Regions from separate parts of the Paenibacillus sp. FSL P4-0113 genome, predicted to be linked through region 1. Evidence: a T-box and tRNA genes for the amino acid it is inferred to sense, from the RefSeq annotation. Region 1 holds a T-box; the other holds one or more tRNA genes.
The links. A T-box is a leader RNA that pairs with one kind of tRNA and senses whether it is charged. The one in region 1 lies ahead of tyrS (tyrosine--tRNA ligase), so its partner is inferred to be a tRNA-Tyr.
Positions count from the first base shown of each region.

Region 1 (8,828 bases):
TGCTCAAGCAGCTTTGCATTTTCAAATGCGGTGCCAGCCGTATCCGCCATCATGGCAATCAGCTCTACATCCACTTTTTTCATACTATCCGCGCCCGATGGAAGAATCATATGGAAAACACCGTATACGCCCTGCTTACCACGTAATGGGATGCCGATTTCAGTTATTTCATCTTGTGTACCGACAGGCTCATTCACAGCCATTTGCCCTTTCATAAATGCACGGACGCATACATCTTCGTCCCGTTCATGCAGCAGTAAAGGTTTGACCTGCGGATTGCGACTATGTCGATCCTGACTCATATACAAGGTGATATCTACATGGGGAAACAAATAGGCGATGCTCCCGAATACCTCATCCAGCACGCCTTCTACGTCAATTTTGTCATGCATCCGTTTTACAATCTGAAATAAAATAGAACGGCGTCTACCTTCACGATCGCTTCGATTCCGCATCCCAAGGACATCTTCCATAAATATGTACTCAAACTTCGTGTAAAAGCAGGATTTAAAATGTAAAGCAGCTGATAACAATGTGTCCAGATTTGGGACAGAATGTTGAGCAGGCCGTGTAAAACGAAGAGCGGCAAAGGGCTCGCTCTTGTAATTACGGCATAGTATGGGAACCATATACACAAACGAAAGGCTTCCATCACGAAGTTTGCGCTGGCTCACTTCCATCTCTCTAGATATGCAACAACGTTCGACCAAATCCAAATCCTCGTCATCATCTTCTTTTTTACCAGCAACACGAACACCTATAAAATTAAAAACAGCAGTATATTCTTCGTTAATCCAGGATATACCATTGCCCTGTTGTAACCAACTCCGATATCCTTGAACAAGCAGCTGGTTAATATAGGGGAAATCATAGGGTGTCATATCCATGTTCTGGAGCCAGGCAAAAGAAGTATATCCTTTATCATCAAACAGCGGAGCACCGCTAGCCTGGACCGTTTTACTGTCAAGCATTTGCTGATCCGTTGTTGAAAATTCCGACATATTAAGGCGCTCCTTCACAGCAAAATTAGCTGTACCAAGACAGCGGCTATACACCACTATAGCTCATAATATGATCTATTTTACTCCCAACTCTAGAAATTTGCATCCATTTTCCAGAAATTCGTCCCACTTTTTTAGTTCTAAAGCCCTATCGACAAAATTTGACGTTTTCATTCTTTTTCTCTTCTTGACATTGACCTACTCTTACATGTAGTATATATTATTGAAAAAGACTGTACGGCAGAACTATCTACTGTGCGGATCTTAAATTTTGGGCGTAACAGTTTGTGTCACCCTCATCTTTTTTGTTGCTGACAGGACAGCGGCTGAACTTTTCTGTCAGTAGTGCGTCTCACCTTAATAGGTAGCGCCGAACAAATTGGAGCGCAAAGAGAGCCCCAACTCAAATTTTAATTATGAAGGAGTTAACTCTATAATGGCACGTTACACTGGTCCTAAATTTAAATTGAGCCGTCGTCTCGGTATTTCCCTGAGCGGCACAGGTAAAGAATTGAAACGCCCTTTCCCTCCGGGACAACATGGTGCAAACCAACGGAGAAAAATCAGCAACTACGGTATGCAGCTTCAAGAGAAACAAAAGTTGCGTCACATGTACGGCTTGGGTGAAAAACAATTCCGTACCCTGTTCAACAAAGCTCAACACATGCACGGTATCGCTGGTGAAAACTTTATGTTCTTGCTGGAAAGCCGCCTGGACAACCTTGTATTCCGTCTTGGCTTTGCTAATTCCCGTGCAGGCGCACGTCAATTGGTAGCTCACGGTCACGTTACTGTGAACGGTAAAAAAGTTGACATCGCTTCTTACCAAGTAAGCCCTGGCGACGTGATCGGTCTTCGTGAAAGAAGTCGTTCCCTGTCTTCCATCAAAGAAGCTTTGGAAAACCGCAACCACTTGGTAGCTTACCTGGAGTACAATGACGCAGCTCTGGAAGGTAAATTCATTCGTTTGCCTGAGCGTGGCGAATTGTCCCAAGATATCGATGAAAAACAAATCGTCGAATTCTACAACCGCTAATCCCTGCATTAGCACCAAAAAGCACCCGAATAAATTCGGGTGCTTTTTTTATATTCCTTATGATCGAGTCTGAGAGTTTTATTCAATGGGGATGTATACTTTCATGCTCAAATGATCTGGATAGGAGGAATTCATCACGTCCGTAATTTCAAAATCTGGTCCCTCCCTCCGTTCAAAATTAGAATTAGGAAGCCATGTGCCATAGATAAAGTCTCGTATATTCTGAACCCGTCCATCTGAACCCGAAGCGTCAAACTCAGCATACTTCCCTGCTGGAATCTCCATATATATGAAACCCTCTGCCAGTTCATTTGACTCTTTTTCAACTGCCTCGCCCACCACAAATGAAAATGCACCATTGTCTTCAAATCGACAGGCAACCCCATATGACATTCCCGGTGCGATCTTGTTCGGGATACACATAAAATATTCATTGGCTCCAAAGTGCCCATAAAATCCTGGAATTTCTTTATAGTGCTGCTCATTATTCAGATTTGTTTTATATTCATACCCTATAATTTTGGTCGTTTCGAGCTGCAATATCACTGGCTTGTTCACATCCAAATCCCCCTTCGTATTTTTTTGATAATCCAGAAAATTAATTTTGCTTTGTCCAGGAAGCTCAATATCACTGTTACGATATTTCCCAGGGGTGATCCCAAAATTCTTTTCAAAAGCGCGGGTAAAGGCTTCTTGCGAGTTGTACTGAAACTCAATAGCAATGTCCAACACTTTTTGATTGGATTGTTTTAGCTGTTCAGCCGCCTCGGACAATCTTCTCCTTCTTATATACTGTTGAACCGTAAAACCCGAAATGGCCTGAAAAACCCGCTGGAAATGAAAAGCTGAAAAGCATGCCTGTGAAGCAATCTCGGCAATTTTTAGATCCTCCCGCAGATTCAATTCAATAAACTCAATCGCACACTGAATTCGTTTAAAATAGTCCATATAATCCTTCCCCACACTCGTAATTGTTCTGATTATCGATCCTACACCCAAATTGTGCAACCCACGTTTTCATTATGTATAACTCTTCACCTAGATGTTTGATTATTTGTGCTAAGTTTACCATGACTTTTCACTTGGCAGAAATAAAAAAGCAACGCTGAGATCGAGACAATCTCAGCGCTGCTTTTGAATATATTTTCATTATCCAAGCTTGATTTTAGCAAATTTCCGTTTACCTACCTGCACAATGTCGCCTTCCTTCGGCGTGTATGCTTCGTTCACATCGGTCCATTTCTCTTCGTTAATTTTGACCGAACCCTGCTGAATACTGCGCTTAGCTTCACCGTTAGATGCTGCAAAGCCCAGATGAGTCAGCAACTGGATCACACGAATGCCACCTTCTTCTAACTGATCAGCCGTCAAGGTGAACTCTTCAATATCGTCAGGCAGCGCGCGCTGCTGGAATACGGTCACAAAATGCTGCTTCGCTGCTTCCTCTGCTTCTTCACCATGGTACATGCGCACTAACGTTCCAGCCAGCTTCATTTTGGCATCACGTGGATGCACTGAGCCGTCCTTAACACCTTTCGCCAGCTCTGCCAACTCCTCGTTGTTGATATCCGTTGCAAGCTCAAAATATTTCAGCATCAGCTCATCAGGAACGGACATGGATTTTCCGTATATTTCGTTCGGCTCCTCATCAACACCAATGTAGTTCCCCAAGCTTTTACTCATCTTCTGAACTCCATCCAGCCCTTCAAGCAATGGTAAAGTAATAGTAGCCTGTGGCTCAACTCCGTATTCTTTTTGCAGGGTTCTACCCATCAGAAGATTAAACTTCTGATCCGTTCCCCCTAATTCAATATCGCTTTGGAGAGCCACGGAATCCATGCCCTGCATCAGCGGGTAAAAGAACTCATGGATGCTGATCGGCAATCCGTTTTGGTACCTTTTTGTAAAATCATCCCGTTCCAACATACGGGCAACCGTTACTTTGGCCGACAGGGTTACTACATCAGCAAAAGACATTGGCCCTAACCATTCGGAATTGTAAAATACCTTTGTTTTTTCAGGATCGAGAATTTTAAAAATTTGTTCCTTGTATGTTTGGGCATTGCGCTGTACATCTTCCTCAGTCAGTTGCTTACGAGTCTCCGATTTACCTGTCGGATCACCAATTCTGCCTGTAAAATCTCCGATAATCAGTTGTACTTGATGGCCTAATTCCTGGAACTGGCGCAGTTTGTGCATAACAACCGTATGTCCGATGTGAATGTCGGGAGCAGATGGATCAAGGCCCAGCTTAATTTTGAGCGGCTCGCCGCTAACGACCGATTTGATCACCTTACGCTTCAGCTCATCCTCCGGTACAATTTCCGCTACACCCCGCTGTATCACCTCTAGCTGTCGTTCTACCTCTACCTGTTGCTCCGGCTTCAATTCTTCCCACTTCATCCTGTATACCTCCTATTTTTCATCCAAATATTACATATTAGACAAACCAAAAAGCCCCTTTCATCCCAAGGGACGAGAAGGAGCTACTCGCGTTACCACCCTAATTAAAGAAACGTATGTCAAAGACAGACATTTCTTTCACTTCATTCCTATAACGGGCCTACACCCGGTACTGGATTACTATGGTGCTTCGCAAACCTGCAAAAGCTTTCCATTCATCCAGACAGCTCCAGACGGTAATTCAAAGGAGGGACGCTACCGATTCACACCACCCATCGGCTCTCTGTACAACGTGAATCCGCCTTCTACTGAAGTCTTTCTCTGCTTTTCACGATATTTACTTTGACCTATTTATAACACACTGCTTTTATGTAGTCAACGACACCAAAAGACAGGCTTTTTAGCATATGGGTTCATTTTGTAATTTTATGCTATAATAATGGCTGTTATAAAGGAGGAAGACTTAATGGTTGAAGAAAAAAACAATGTATCAGAGCCAAAGCCTTCCCGCTTGCGGACAACCATGCGAAGGCTCGGCCGTGTCATAAAGTGGGTCGTCATCATCGGTTTTATGGGGGCACTATTTGCAGGAGGAGCGGCCGCCGGCTATGTTGCTTCTATTGTAAAGAGCGAACCCGTGCGTTCCAGATCCATGATCCTACAGGAAGTAGATAAGAATGCAATTACAGGCTTCGCTTATTTCAATGATGGCTCTCCCATCGGACAACTCCGGACAGAAGAAGATCGAAGACCTGTCACGTTTAAGGAGATTCCACAACTCGTCATTGACGCAGTCATTGCCATTGAAGATAATCATTTTTACGAGCATAAAGGTGTCGATCTATCGGGAACACTGCGTGCTGTGAAGCAAAAGGCGCTGCATGAATCCGTACAAACCGGGGGTAGTACCCTCACCCAGCAGCTTGCGCGTCGTGTCTTTCTAAATCTCGATCGCACGGATGATCGCAAGGTCAAAGAAATTTTGCTATCTCTGCGCCTTGAGCGCTTCCTAAGCAAGCAACAAATTATTACGGCCTATCTTAATAAAGTACCTTTTGGTAACGGTTCAAGCGGTTACAACGTCTTTGGCATTAAAGCAGCGGCCAAAGGTATCTTTAATGAGAATGATCTGAACGAGCTTAATATAGCCCAGGCTGCCTATCTCGCAGGTTTGCCACAGCTTCCTTCTTCCTATTCTGCTTACAACGGTAAGGGTGAGTTTAATGAAGCTGGCTTTAAAAGAGCCATCAACCGCCAGCACCTGGTGCTCAGTCGAATGCTGGAGGAGAACAAAATCAATAAAGCACAGTATGATGAAGCGATGGCTTTTGATATCAAAAAATCTCTCGCACCACGTACTGTTAAGGCTTATAACACCTATCCATATCTTATGATAGAAACAGAACGACAAGCTGCGCAGGCACTCATGTCTGTCACCAATCCGGGTCAAGCAGCTAATGCCAGTGCAGATGCCAAAACCAAGGACGATAATGATTTGCTCAAAGAAGCTGAACAGCAGCTTCGCACAGGCGGTTATATGGTGTACACCACCATTGATAAGAGCGTATACAAATCTATGCGTCAAATTGCAGAAAATAAGAATAACTTCTCTGCCACTAGTAAAACCAAGGGTGACGAACAAGCAGCGGCTATTCTGATTCAGCATAAAACAGGCGCCATTCTTGGAATGATGGAAGGTCGGGACTTCCAAAAGGAGCAGATGAATTATGCCACCCAGATGGTTCGTCAGCCGGGTTCGGCAATGAAACCGATTGCTGCCTATCTCCCTGCATTGGACAGCGGTCTTGTGCAGCCTGGTAGTATCGTGGATGATGCCCCTATTATTTTGAAAGATGGCAGTAATGGGTATCACATTCCGAAAAATTCTAACAACCGCTATCAAGGATTGGTCACGGCGCGTTATGCACTGAATCAATCGCTCAATACGATAGCACTCAAGCTGTTTAACGAAAAAGTAGGGATCAGCAAAGCCTGGGCTTTTGCCAAGAAGCTGGGCATCACCACCTTGGAATCCAGTGATAACAACGCCCAAACGGGTGTACTTGGCGGCTTGGCCCATGGGGTGACCGTCGAGGAGCTTACGAATGCATATGGAGCCATTCCAAATGGCGGTGTGTTTAATGACGCCTATATGATCGAAAAGATTGTGGATTCGCAAGGCAATATTATATACAAGCATCAGCCTAATCCTGTGCAGGCCTTCTCACCGCAAACCGCCTACCTGATGACAGATATGTTGCGTACAGCCGTGTCGGAGGGCACAGGCAGACTGGTGAAGCGGAACTTTGACCAATCCGGTAAGATTCCGATTGCCGGCAAGACAGGCACTACGCAATCCTACACTGATGTTTGGTTCGAGGGCTTTACGCCTGACGTCACACTGGGTGTATGGGTTGGTTACAAGCAACCTGTCAATAAGCTTGAAACGAAAGTCCAAAAAGAGCGGGCTCGCCGCTTATGGGCTCTAATCATGAATGAAGTAACAGCTAAAGATGCTCAGCTGTTCCAAACGGACAGCTTCAAGAGACCTGACGGCATTGTAAGCCGTACAGCATCCGCATATGGTTCGGACATTTATAACAGTAAGTATCCACCTAAAAACAGTGAAAATGGTGTGAGTCGTGCGAAATATATTACCTACCAAGGTGTGAATTATATTCCACGCGATGGTACACCGGATGATATGTTATATGAACGGACCGTTAGGAAACGGGAAAAGTCAATCTCAGAATTGATTAAAGAGCTTCAGCAAGCCTTTAAGGTGATGAGACGACATAATTCGTTGTCCTACTATCTGCCTCAGGATGCAGATAAGGAAGCTCCTACTCAGATTGATCCACGCAAGGACGATGGAGCAGCTCCTAACGCTCCATCTAGCGTCAACGTAAGCTATAGTGATGGTAAAGCCATAATCAGCTTTAGCCCAAGCGGAAACAGCGACGTCGTAGGATACCGTCTGTATCGTTCTACAGATGGGGGGAGCTTCCAACGGCTTGGCAAGGTCGTTATGGCTGACAGCTCCAAGGTGTTCTCTGACAGCCCTGGGGGCAGCAGCTCTAGCTACTACGTGACCGCCGTTGATGTGGGCGGCCATGAGTCCGGTCCAAGCACGAAAGCAAGCGCAACACCTGTAGTGCCACCTGCAGATTCTGAGTCTCCAGACGTTCCGGGCGAGGGAGATGGAACAGGTGAGCAGCCTACAGAGGTCCCTACTGCCCCTGGACAGCCTCAAGCTAAAGCCGCAGGCTCATCCGTAGCGCTCCAATGGAGCGCAGGTAAGTCGGCGGACGCTATTACAGGCTATAACGTGTATTACAGCGAAAGCGGTGCGGAGCCTTTTACAAATATAGGCTCTACCGCATCTACCAGCTTTGAATATAAGTCGAAGAAAAAGCCAAAAGGCTGGTTTCGTGTCACTTCCATGAATGCCATGGGGGAATCGGCTCCTTCCGGAGCCGTCCGTCCATAACTGAAGACAAGAGTAGAAAGTGATAGGAGTCCCCTTAGCCATTAGGGCTTTGGAGACTCCTTTTTTTAATTCTAATATACACAGTACTTCAATCCTCTATGGTAGATAAGTCACCTGTAGGAAGGTTAAGCTCCCAGGCTTTCAACACGCGTCTCATAATTTTACCAGAGCGGGTTTTGGGTAACTTTTCCTTAAATTCAATTTCGCGTGGAGCAGCATGGGCAGACAGCCCTTCCTTAACGAAGCGATAGATGTCCTGCTGTAAAGCTTCAGACGGTGCATAGCCTTCACGCAGTGCAACAAAAGCTTTGATAATCTCTCCCCGCACGGTATCTGGTTTTCCAATGACTCCGGCTTCCGCTACAGCAGGATGCTCCAGAAGCTTGCTTTCCACCTCAAAAGGGCCGATTCGCTCTCCAGAGGAGTTAATGACATCATCAATCCTACCCTGAAACCAGAAATATCCGTCCTCATCCATGTAAGCCGAATCACCCGATACATACCAACCGGGAAAGCGGAAATATTCCTGAAACTTGTTCGGATTGTTCCATATACGATTCATCATGGATGGCCATGGTGTACGGATCGCCAAGTGACCCATCCGGTTAGGAGGCAACACCTGCCCTCTGTCGTCCAAAATAGCAGCTTGAATACCTGGGAGTGGCTTTCCCATCGAACCCGGCTTAATCGGCAGCTCAGGGTAATTACAGATCAACTGTGCGCCTGTTTCCGTCATCCACCAAGTATCATGAATGCGCTGTGTATATACTTGCCATCCCCATCGCACCACTTCGGGATTCAGCGGTTCCCCAACGGATAATACATGCCGCAGACTGCTGAGATCATATTTGGAAACAACCTGCTCCCCTGCGCTCATCAGCATCCGAAACGCTGTAGG
Region 1 covers NZ_JBBPAZ010000001.1:1,354,558-1,363,385, forward strand. Annotated here, with positions in the region: gene MKX46_RS05505 (sensor domain-containing diguanylate cyclase) at 1-1,001, opposite strand, end outside; gene rpsD (30S ribosomal protein S4) at 1,438-2,037, shown strand; gene MKX46_RS05515 (AraC family transcriptional regulator) at 2,116-2,985, opposite strand; gene tyrS (tyrosine--tRNA ligase) at 3,187-4,440, opposite strand; T-box leader at 4,506-4,771, opposite strand; gene MKX46_RS05525 (penicillin-binding protein 1A) at 4,907-7,930, shown strand; gene acsA (acetate--CoA ligase) at 8,019-8,828, opposite strand, start outside.

Region 2 (8,828 bases), 2.4 Mb from region 1:
TCCGTGGACTCGATATCCAATGACATAAGCGCTGCACTCCCCACAACAACAGTGGGAAGACCAAATAAAATTGGATGATGATGATGACATAATACAAATGCGTGTACGCCTTTCCCGTTAACAGCACGAGCGGAAGATCACTGAGCGGCATCAACCCGCGTGTTACCAAGGTCAAATAATACACAAGAGAAAACAAAACGTACGGCAACACAATAAACATCAGTCTTTTTCGGAAGAATATAAGCATATTCTTACCACGAAGCGGCCTATCGACATAATTGTAAAATAAAACAAACCCGCTCACAAAAATAAATACTGGCACCGCAAAGCTACTAAACATATTTAAAAATAGAAAAGGGTAAAACAATAGAGAATGGCGCGCATCAATTAAAGCCATTGAAGTCGCATGAATGGTAACAACGGCTGCAATTAATATTCCCCGGTAAACATCAAGCTCTGGTATACGTTCTTTTTTGACCAAATCAACACGCTCCCATATCGCTTTGCAAATATGTCTGTTATCAATTTTTAAACATAATTAACATGCATTACCCCACTTATTATACAGAAAAACAACAATAAGGAAGACCCCTTAATACATAAGGGGTCTTCCTTATTGTGCTATTTCCTACTCATCCACACCAGAGCGTCTTAAATCACGCAACGGATTGCCACCTACAAATGCACCTGCGGGCACGTCTTTATGCACGACCGCTCCGGCTGCTACGATAGCTCCGTCACCGATGGTGACACCCGGCAAAATGGTTGTGTTGGCGCCGATCAGCACATGATCACCAATCACCACTTTACCGATACGATACTCTTGTATGAGGTATTCGTGAGCCAGTATCGTTGTGTTATATCCAATGACCGAATTGTTCCCTATCGTAATATGCTCCGGAAAAAAAACATCCACCATCACCATCAGGCCGAAGGCCGCATGTTGCCCCACCTTCATCCCCAGCACTCTGCGGTAAATGACGTTTTTCAGAGAAAGCACAGGACAATACCGGGCAATCTGTATAAAAATAAAGTTCTTAATGCCTTTCCAGCGGCTCACCGTCCGATAAATCTGCCACAACGCATTGGGACCTTCTACAGGATAGCGGTTCACCCTTCTCACGATACATTGACACCTTGAAGCTCCAGCTTCAGCAAATCCCGCATATCATGCAACATGTAGTCAGGCCCATATCCGCGCAGAGTTTCCTCGCCCTTGAGCGACCAAGCTACACCAGCCGATTTCACACCTGCTGCCTGAGCTGACAAAATATCAAAAGAACTGTCTCCGACCATCAATGTGTGCTCTGCTTCAGCATTCAAACCTGTCAAGGCCTTGAGCACTGGTTCAGCGTGTGGCTTTGGATGTTCCACATCGTCTACCGTTACAATATAGTCCATTGAGGAAGTCAGATTGAACAGATTAAGTACACGTATCGTGGATGGTCGTATTTTGGTTGTCACAACCCCCAGCTTAATCCCTCTCGCACGCAACTCCTGAATGACCTCAATGACATATGGAAATGGCTTCACCATTTGGTCATGATGAATCTGATTATAAGCACGGTAGTCCTTAACCAACCTAGATACATCCGTTAATCCCGAAAAAGTACGGAGTTGATCGTCCAGCGTTCCACCCATATGAGGAATAATATGCTCCCGCGTCAGCGGATCAGCATCCGGATGATTCAAAATGTGTAGAAATGTGCTGATGATCAGCTCATTCGTATCCATGATGGTGCCGTCTAAATCAAACAAAATTGTATTTATCATAGATGCTCCTTCTTGTCCTCGTCCGTGTCTTCCTTAGGTAGCTTATCCGCCGTAGCTGTTGGAGGAACCGCGTCCTGTCCTGGACGGGATACCTGCTCTGGCATCACGTCAGGTACCTGATCAATTCCTGCTTTGCTGGAGATAATCGGATCGCTATATCGAGCAACAGATGTACCCTTCCGGCGACGAACCAAAATGAAAATCACCGCAGCTACAACAATAAAGATAGGCAGCAATTGCGAGATCCGTACATTACCGTAACTCGGGTCCAGATGCCCTGGTTCAAACCCTAGCCATACCATAGGAGACCACAAAGCATTCACAAAGGAAGCCAGCCAATCCGGTCCCTGAAAAGCCAAACTGTCCGTCCGTACACGCTCGATGAAGAAACGGCCAATTGAGTACCAAATGAAGTAAAATGCAAACATTTCGCCTGCACGCACAAATTTCATACGACGAATGACGAGCAGCAAAATCACACCTACAATACTCCACAGTGATTCATATAAAAATGTAGGGTGATGGAACACCCCGTTAACGTTCATCTGATTCACAATGAAATCCGGCAGATGGAGCTGATTTCGCAAGAATGTCTCTTCCGTCGGTCCACCGTAGGCTTCCTGATTGACAAAATTACCCCAGCGTCCAATCGCTTGACCGATCAGTAGGCCTGGTGCACAAATATCAGCGATACGCCAGAAGTTATACCCTTTATACCGGAAATAAATGACCGCACATATAATGGCCCCGATCAAGGCACCGTATATCGCAATACCGCCATTCCAAATTTTAAAAACATCCCATAGATTATCTCGGTAGTCTTCCCATTTGAAGGCTACATAATAAATACGCGCTCCAATAATAGCTGAGGGAACACCCAGAAGCAGCATATCCATAAAAAAGTCCTGCGGAATACCGAATCTTTTTCCTTCACGGATGGCAAGATATAAACCCACAAGCGCCGCCAGCCCCAAAATAAGCCCATACCAGTGGACCTTGATTGCCCCGATTGAAAAAGCGATCGGATTCAGCAGTAATGTTGCCGTTGACATATGTTTCTCTCACTCCTCGTTCTTCCTTGCAAACGAACAAACCTTAATCCATCTCTTCCATATCTTCAGAAATTGTAGCAGTCAGCTTGTTTGTAAATTGCAGGGCTGCATTAACACCCATTTGTTTCAAACGATAGTTCATCGCCGCCACCTCGATAATAACAGCCAAGTTTCGGCCCGGACGAACTGGAATCGTAACCAGTGGAACATCTGTATCAATAATGCGTGTCGTTTCCTCATCAAGACCAAGACGGTCATACTGCTTGTCCTGCTGCCATGCCTCCAGACGAACAACCAATGTAATCCGTTTGTTATTACGAACTGCACCGGCCCCAAACAGCGTCATCACATTAATAATGCCCACGCCACGAATTTCCAACAGGTGACGGATCAGCTCAGGTGCTGTACCATGCAGCTGAAAATCGGACGTTTGCCGAATTTCTACCGCGTCATCTGCTACCAAGCGATGTCCACGTTTAACCAGTTCCAGTGCCGTTTCACTTTTACCAATTCCACTACTTCCTGTGATAAGCATTCCCACGCCATACACGTCACACAGTACACCATGAATAGTTGCTGTAGGAGCCAGCTTTCTTTCGAGAAAGCCTGTGATGCGGCTTGATAAAATCGTCGTCGCCATATTAGTGCGCAGTACAGGAATATCTCGCTCTGCGCTCGCCTCCACTAACTCAGCCGGTACCTCTAGACCACGTGTGACGATAATGCATGGAGTCAGCTCTGTACACAGACGCTCCATCCGATCCCGGCGTTCCTCAGGAGGAAGCATTCCCAGAAAAGCCAACTCAGACCTTCCCAGAAGCTGTACCCGCTCTTGTGTATGATATTCAAAATACCCGGCCATCTCCAGACCTGGGCGATTTAAATCGTCCACTGTGATCAGTCTTCGCAGACCTTTTTCACCGGAAATAACTTCCATTTGAAACTGCTGTACAAGCTCGGATACCTTTACCTGTTTAGCCATTTTATTCTCCCCTTCATCTGCAAAACCAGATTCTATACGTCACTTGATTTATGTAGCTTTACCCTATTAACCATACAACCCAACGCCAGTCTATCCTGCGCCAATGCACACTCCACTTGATTTAACATATGGTTCCAGGCTAGCTCCATTCCGCCAGCTGGGTTGATCCCATCTAGGACTCCTGCCAACGAACCTACATCTAGACCTGTCCATTGTACCCATCGTATCGGAATTTTCCAATGAATGCAATGCCGAAGCTAGTAGCCGTATGCGATATATAAAAAGAGTCGCAGTTCTCCGCTCGGGGAAAACTGCGACTCTCTTCCAGAGGCAAATTTTATTCGCCAACCAGAACACTCAATTCCGATTCCTTATCAAAAATATGAACCTTGTTCATATCAACAGCCAACTTCGCTTTGACACCATCACGAGTATTGGAGCGTCCGTCTACACGGGCAATAATCGTATCATTTCCAGCACCGCTCAGGTACAACAGCATTTCATGACCGAGGTTTTCCGTTACATCCACAGTGGATGTAAAGATCGTATTCGGAGAAGCCTCCAAGAATACAGGCTCTTCATGAATATCCTCAGGACGGATACCCAAGATCACTTCTTTCCCGATATAGCCCTTCGCTTTTAAAATCTGTCCTTTACCTTCTGGTACAAACAGATCCAGACCCGGCGCAGCAAAATGCAATGCACCTTCTTTTTCAACCAGCTTACCTGTGATAAAGTTCATCGTAGGAGAGCCGATAAAACCAGCTACGAATAGATTCACTGGACGGTTGTACAGTTCATCTGGGGATGCAGCTTGTTGGATAATACCATCCTTCATAACTACAATCCGGTCACCCATCGTCATGGCTTCGACCTGGTCATGGGTTACGTAGATAACAGTCGTTTCCAGACGCTTAGCCAGCTTCGTGATTTCCGCACGCATCTGACCACGCAGCTTGGCATCCAAGTTGGACAGTGGCTCATCCATCAAGAACACTTGCGGGTCACGCACAATCGCACGTCCCAAGGCAACACGCTGGCGTTGACCACCTGATAACGCTTTCGGCTTGCGGTCCAGCAGATGCTCAATATCAAGGATTTTAGCCGCTTCACGTACACGTTTGTCAATTTCTTCTTTCTTCACCTTACGGAGTTTCAGACCAAAAGCCATGTTTTGATATACATTCATATGCGGATACAAGGCATAGGATTGGAATACCATCGCGATATCGCGGTCCTTTGGAGCCACGTCGTTCACAACACGATCTCCAATGTACAATTTACCGTCTGAAATTTCCTCTAGACCAGCGATCATACGGAGCGTAGTAGATTTACCACAACCGGAAGGACCAACCAACACGAGAAACTCTTTATCTTGAATGTCCAAATTGACATCAACAACCGTAGCTTTATCTGCACCCGGATATTTTTTGAAAATATGCTCTAAACGTACACCAGCCATAGCTTTTGCCTCCCTAAGATCAAGTTATGAAATCGAATACATTTCTTACTTGTATCTTATCCTAGTCCCCGTAGCATGGCTATTCGCAAACTGCACAAAAATGCTATTTCCTTTTTGTCACTTTGTACAATAGAAGATAGAGCTTGACTAAAACCGCATCATTAAACGTCCGCACGTCCAATCCAGTCTCCTGTTTGATCTTGTCCAAACGGTAAATCAACGTATTTCGATGCACATATAGACGCTTAGCTGTCTCACTCACATTACAATCCAGTTGAAAAAAGATGTCTAATGTGGCCATCGTTTCTGAGTCTTCTAGTATGACAGATGACTTCATTACCTGCTCTAAAAATAATACGCGTTGTTCCTTGGAAATGCGGTTTAACAGCCTTTCCAAATGAAGCTCCCATGAAAAGTGGATGTGCTCTGTTACATGAAAAATCTTGCCCAAATGTATGGTCTCCCATAACAAATTCAGCTCTTGGGGAAGACTTTGCAAAGGGATTGAAGGCTTAGAAACCGCCAAATGGAATACACCCACCCACTCATTCGCAATAAGCTCATATAGACCCAAGCTAAAAGCCGTGAGAACCTCCTCCAACGATTCCGTAAAATCTGCATCCCTGGACTCAGTGTCTTTATCCCGTTCATCGTCCGCTCCTAATAAAAGCTCCTTTTTAGCCATAATCAGCCAAGACTGTTTGTCCAATGGAGTAAGCAGCACATCCCCTCCAAAATAGCTCGCGAACAATCGATGGAGCTGGGTATAAGTAATAGCCCCCTCCTGTGTTCCCTCGCCATTCAGTAAAATCGGAACCATACACGCTGATAGCGAATCACGAAGCTGCAATTCATCTGGAACCTCTTCTTCCTTGTTTAGATTGGCAGCCTGCTGTATAAGCCATTGTCCATAACGATTCATGCGCTCTTCCTCGCTATAAACCGGGTTATCCGACAATTGTGGACCGTTCTGCCAGACCTGCTCCATGTTCCCCAATAGCGCTTCTACCAGTTTCCGTTCTCGATCCGTCAAATATCTGGCCTCTACCACAAATGCAGCCAGTTCACCTGCCGACGCACGAAATGGAAAATATAACTTGTTGTCACGGACAAACGATCTATCCGGAATAACTGAATCGGCTGTCTCTCCCTCTGCCATCATTTCCGGGCACCAAGGCACTATGGTAAAAGGCGCTTGAATAATATTCTGAAGCTGTTGCTGAATCCATTCTGTATCCAGAGTCACGCGATCACCACTTCACTTTTTTTTAGAATATAGAATAAGCACTAAGCGAACATAATGAACTCATTATAACCTGTCGATACCGTAAAATAAAAAAGCTATATAAAAACATAACTTAAAACAATACAAAAAAAGCCATCAACCTATAGTTGATGACTTCTGATGAGCCATGAAGGACTCGAACCTTCGACACCCTGATTAAAAGTCAGGTGCTCTACCAACTGAGCTAATGGCTCGTAAAACTGGTGGAGGATGATGGATTCGAACCACCGAACCCGTAAGGGAGCAGATTTACAGTCTGATGCGTTTGGCCACTTCGCTAATCCTCCATATAAAGGTGGCTCGGGACGGAATCGAACCGCCGACACGAGGATTTTCAGTCCTCTGCTCTACCGACTGAGCTACCGAGCCATATCCATTAACAAAAAAATAAAGTGCGGAGGGATACCCCTTCCCACTTTAGTACGGTAAAACTATTGAATTGAAAAATGGCGGAACTGACGGGATTCGAACCCGCGATCTCCTGCGTGACAGGCAGGCATGTTAGGCCTCTACACCACAGTTCCCTGGATTTTTCAAAATTCAAAAATGGTGCCGGCGAGAGGACTTGAACCCCCAACCTACTGATTACAAGTCAGTTGCTCTACCAGTTGAGCTACACCGGCACAATGGTGGAGGCTGAGGGGATCGAACCCCCGACCCTCTGCTTGTAAGGCAGATGCTCTCCCAGCTGAGCTAAGCCTCCTGGGTATGTATGGTAGCGGCGGAGGGGATCGAACCCCCGACCTCACGGGTATGAACCGTACGCTCTAGCCAGCTGAGCTACACCGCCATAACATAATATTTCGCTAGCTTGTCCTAAATGGCGGAGAGAGAGGGATTCGAACCCTCGCACCACTTTCGCAGTCTAACCCCTTAGCAGAGGGTCCCCTTATAGCCACTTGGGTATCTCTCCATATAAATGGACTCACTTAGCAAAACTCCGCAAGTTATTCTGTATCTCAACAAAGTGATTTGGAATATCAAGCGCAATTTCAAGGTTACACCCTGAAAACTGGATCCGAAACTCATTGCGCTTTATCTTAGGATAAGCCCTCGACCGATTAGTATTGGTCAGCTCCATGCATTACTGCACTTCCACCCCCAACCTATCTACCTCGTCGTCTTCAAGGGGTCTTACTAATTGGGAAATCTCATCTTGAGGGGGGCTTCACGCTTAGATGCTTTCAGCGCTTATCCCTTCCGTACATAGCTACCCAGCGGTGCTCCTGGCGGAACAACTGGTACACCAGCGGTACGTCCATCCCGGTCCTCTCGTACTAAGGACAGCTCCTCTCAAATTTCCTACGCCCACGACAGATAGGGACCGAACTGTCTCACGACGTTCTGAACCCAGCTCGCGTACCGCTTTAATGGGCGAACAGCCCAACCCTTGGGACCTACTTCAGCCCCAGGATGCGATGAGCCGACATCGAGGTGCCAAACCTCCCCGTCGATGTGGACTCTTGGGGGAGATAAGCCTGTTATCCCCAGGGTAGCTTTTATCCGTTGAGCGATGGCCCTTCCATGCGGTACCACCGGATCACTAAGCCCGACTTTCGTCCCTGCTCGACTTGTAGGTCTCGCAGTCAAGCTCCCTTCTGCCTTTGCACTCTTCGAATGATTTCCAACCATTCTGAGGGAACCTTGGGGCGCCTCCGTTACTCTTTAGGAGGCGACCGCCCCAGTCAAACTGCCCACCTGACACTGTCCTCGCACCGGTTTACGGTACCAAGTTAGAACCTAGATACGATCAGGGTGGTATCCCAAGGATGCCTCCCTTCAAGCTGGCGCTCAAAGTTCGACGGCTCCCACCTATCCTGTACAGATCGTACCCAAATTCAATATCAAGCTGCAGTAAAGCTCCATGGGGTCTTTCCGTCTTGTCGCGGGTAACCTGCATCTTCACAGGTATTAAAATTTCACCGGATCTCTCGTTGAGACAGCGCCCAAGTCGTTACGCCATTCGTGCGGGTCAGAATTTACCTGACAAGGAATTTCGCTACCTTAGGACCGTTATAGTTACGGCCGCCGTTTACTGGGGCTTCGGTTCATAGCTTCGCTCTTGCGAGCTTACCACTCCCCTTAACCTTCCAGCACCGGGCAGGCGTCAGCCCGTATACTTCGCCTTGCGGCTTCGCACAGACCTGTGTTTTTGCTAAACAGTCGCTTGGGCCTTTTCACTGCGGCCCCCTCGGGCTATTCACCCTACCGAGGCACCCCTTCTCCCGAAGTTACGGGGTCATTTTGCCGAGTTCCTTAACGAGAGTTCTTCCG
Region 2 covers NZ_JBBPAZ010000001.1:3,788,522-3,797,349, reverse strand. Annotated here, with positions in the region: gene MKX46_RS16335 (acyltransferase) at 1-481, opposite strand, end outside; gene MKX46_RS16330 (acyltransferase) at 629-1,123, opposite strand; gene ppaX (pyrophosphatase PpaX) at 1,120-1,773, opposite strand; gene lgt (prolipoprotein diacylglyceryl transferase) at 1,770-2,825, opposite strand; gene hprK (HPr(Ser) kinase/phosphatase) at 2,869-3,807, opposite strand; gene MKX46_RS16310 (ABC transporter ATP-binding protein) at 4,145-5,269, opposite strand; gene MKX46_RS16305 (PucR family transcriptional regulator) at 5,373-6,515, opposite strand; tRNA gene MKX46_RS16300 (tRNA-Lys) at 6,676-6,748, opposite strand; tRNA gene MKX46_RS16295 (tRNA-Tyr) at 6,756-6,841, opposite strand; tRNA gene MKX46_RS16290 (tRNA-Phe) at 6,851-6,923, opposite strand; tRNA gene MKX46_RS16285 (tRNA-Asp) at 7,002-7,078, opposite strand; tRNA gene MKX46_RS16280 (tRNA-Thr) at 7,102-7,177, opposite strand; tRNA gene MKX46_RS16275 (tRNA-Val) at 7,182-7,257, opposite strand; tRNA gene MKX46_RS16270 (tRNA-Met) at 7,268-7,344, opposite strand; tRNA gene MKX46_RS16265 (tRNA-Ser) at 7,376-7,467, opposite strand; rRNA gene MKX46_RS16260 (23S ribosomal RNA) at 7,596-8,828, opposite strand, start outside.
Region 2: it encodes a tRNA-Tyr, which carries the amino acid that the T-box ahead of tyrS (tyrosine--tRNA ligase) is inferred to sense. The anticodon was not compared.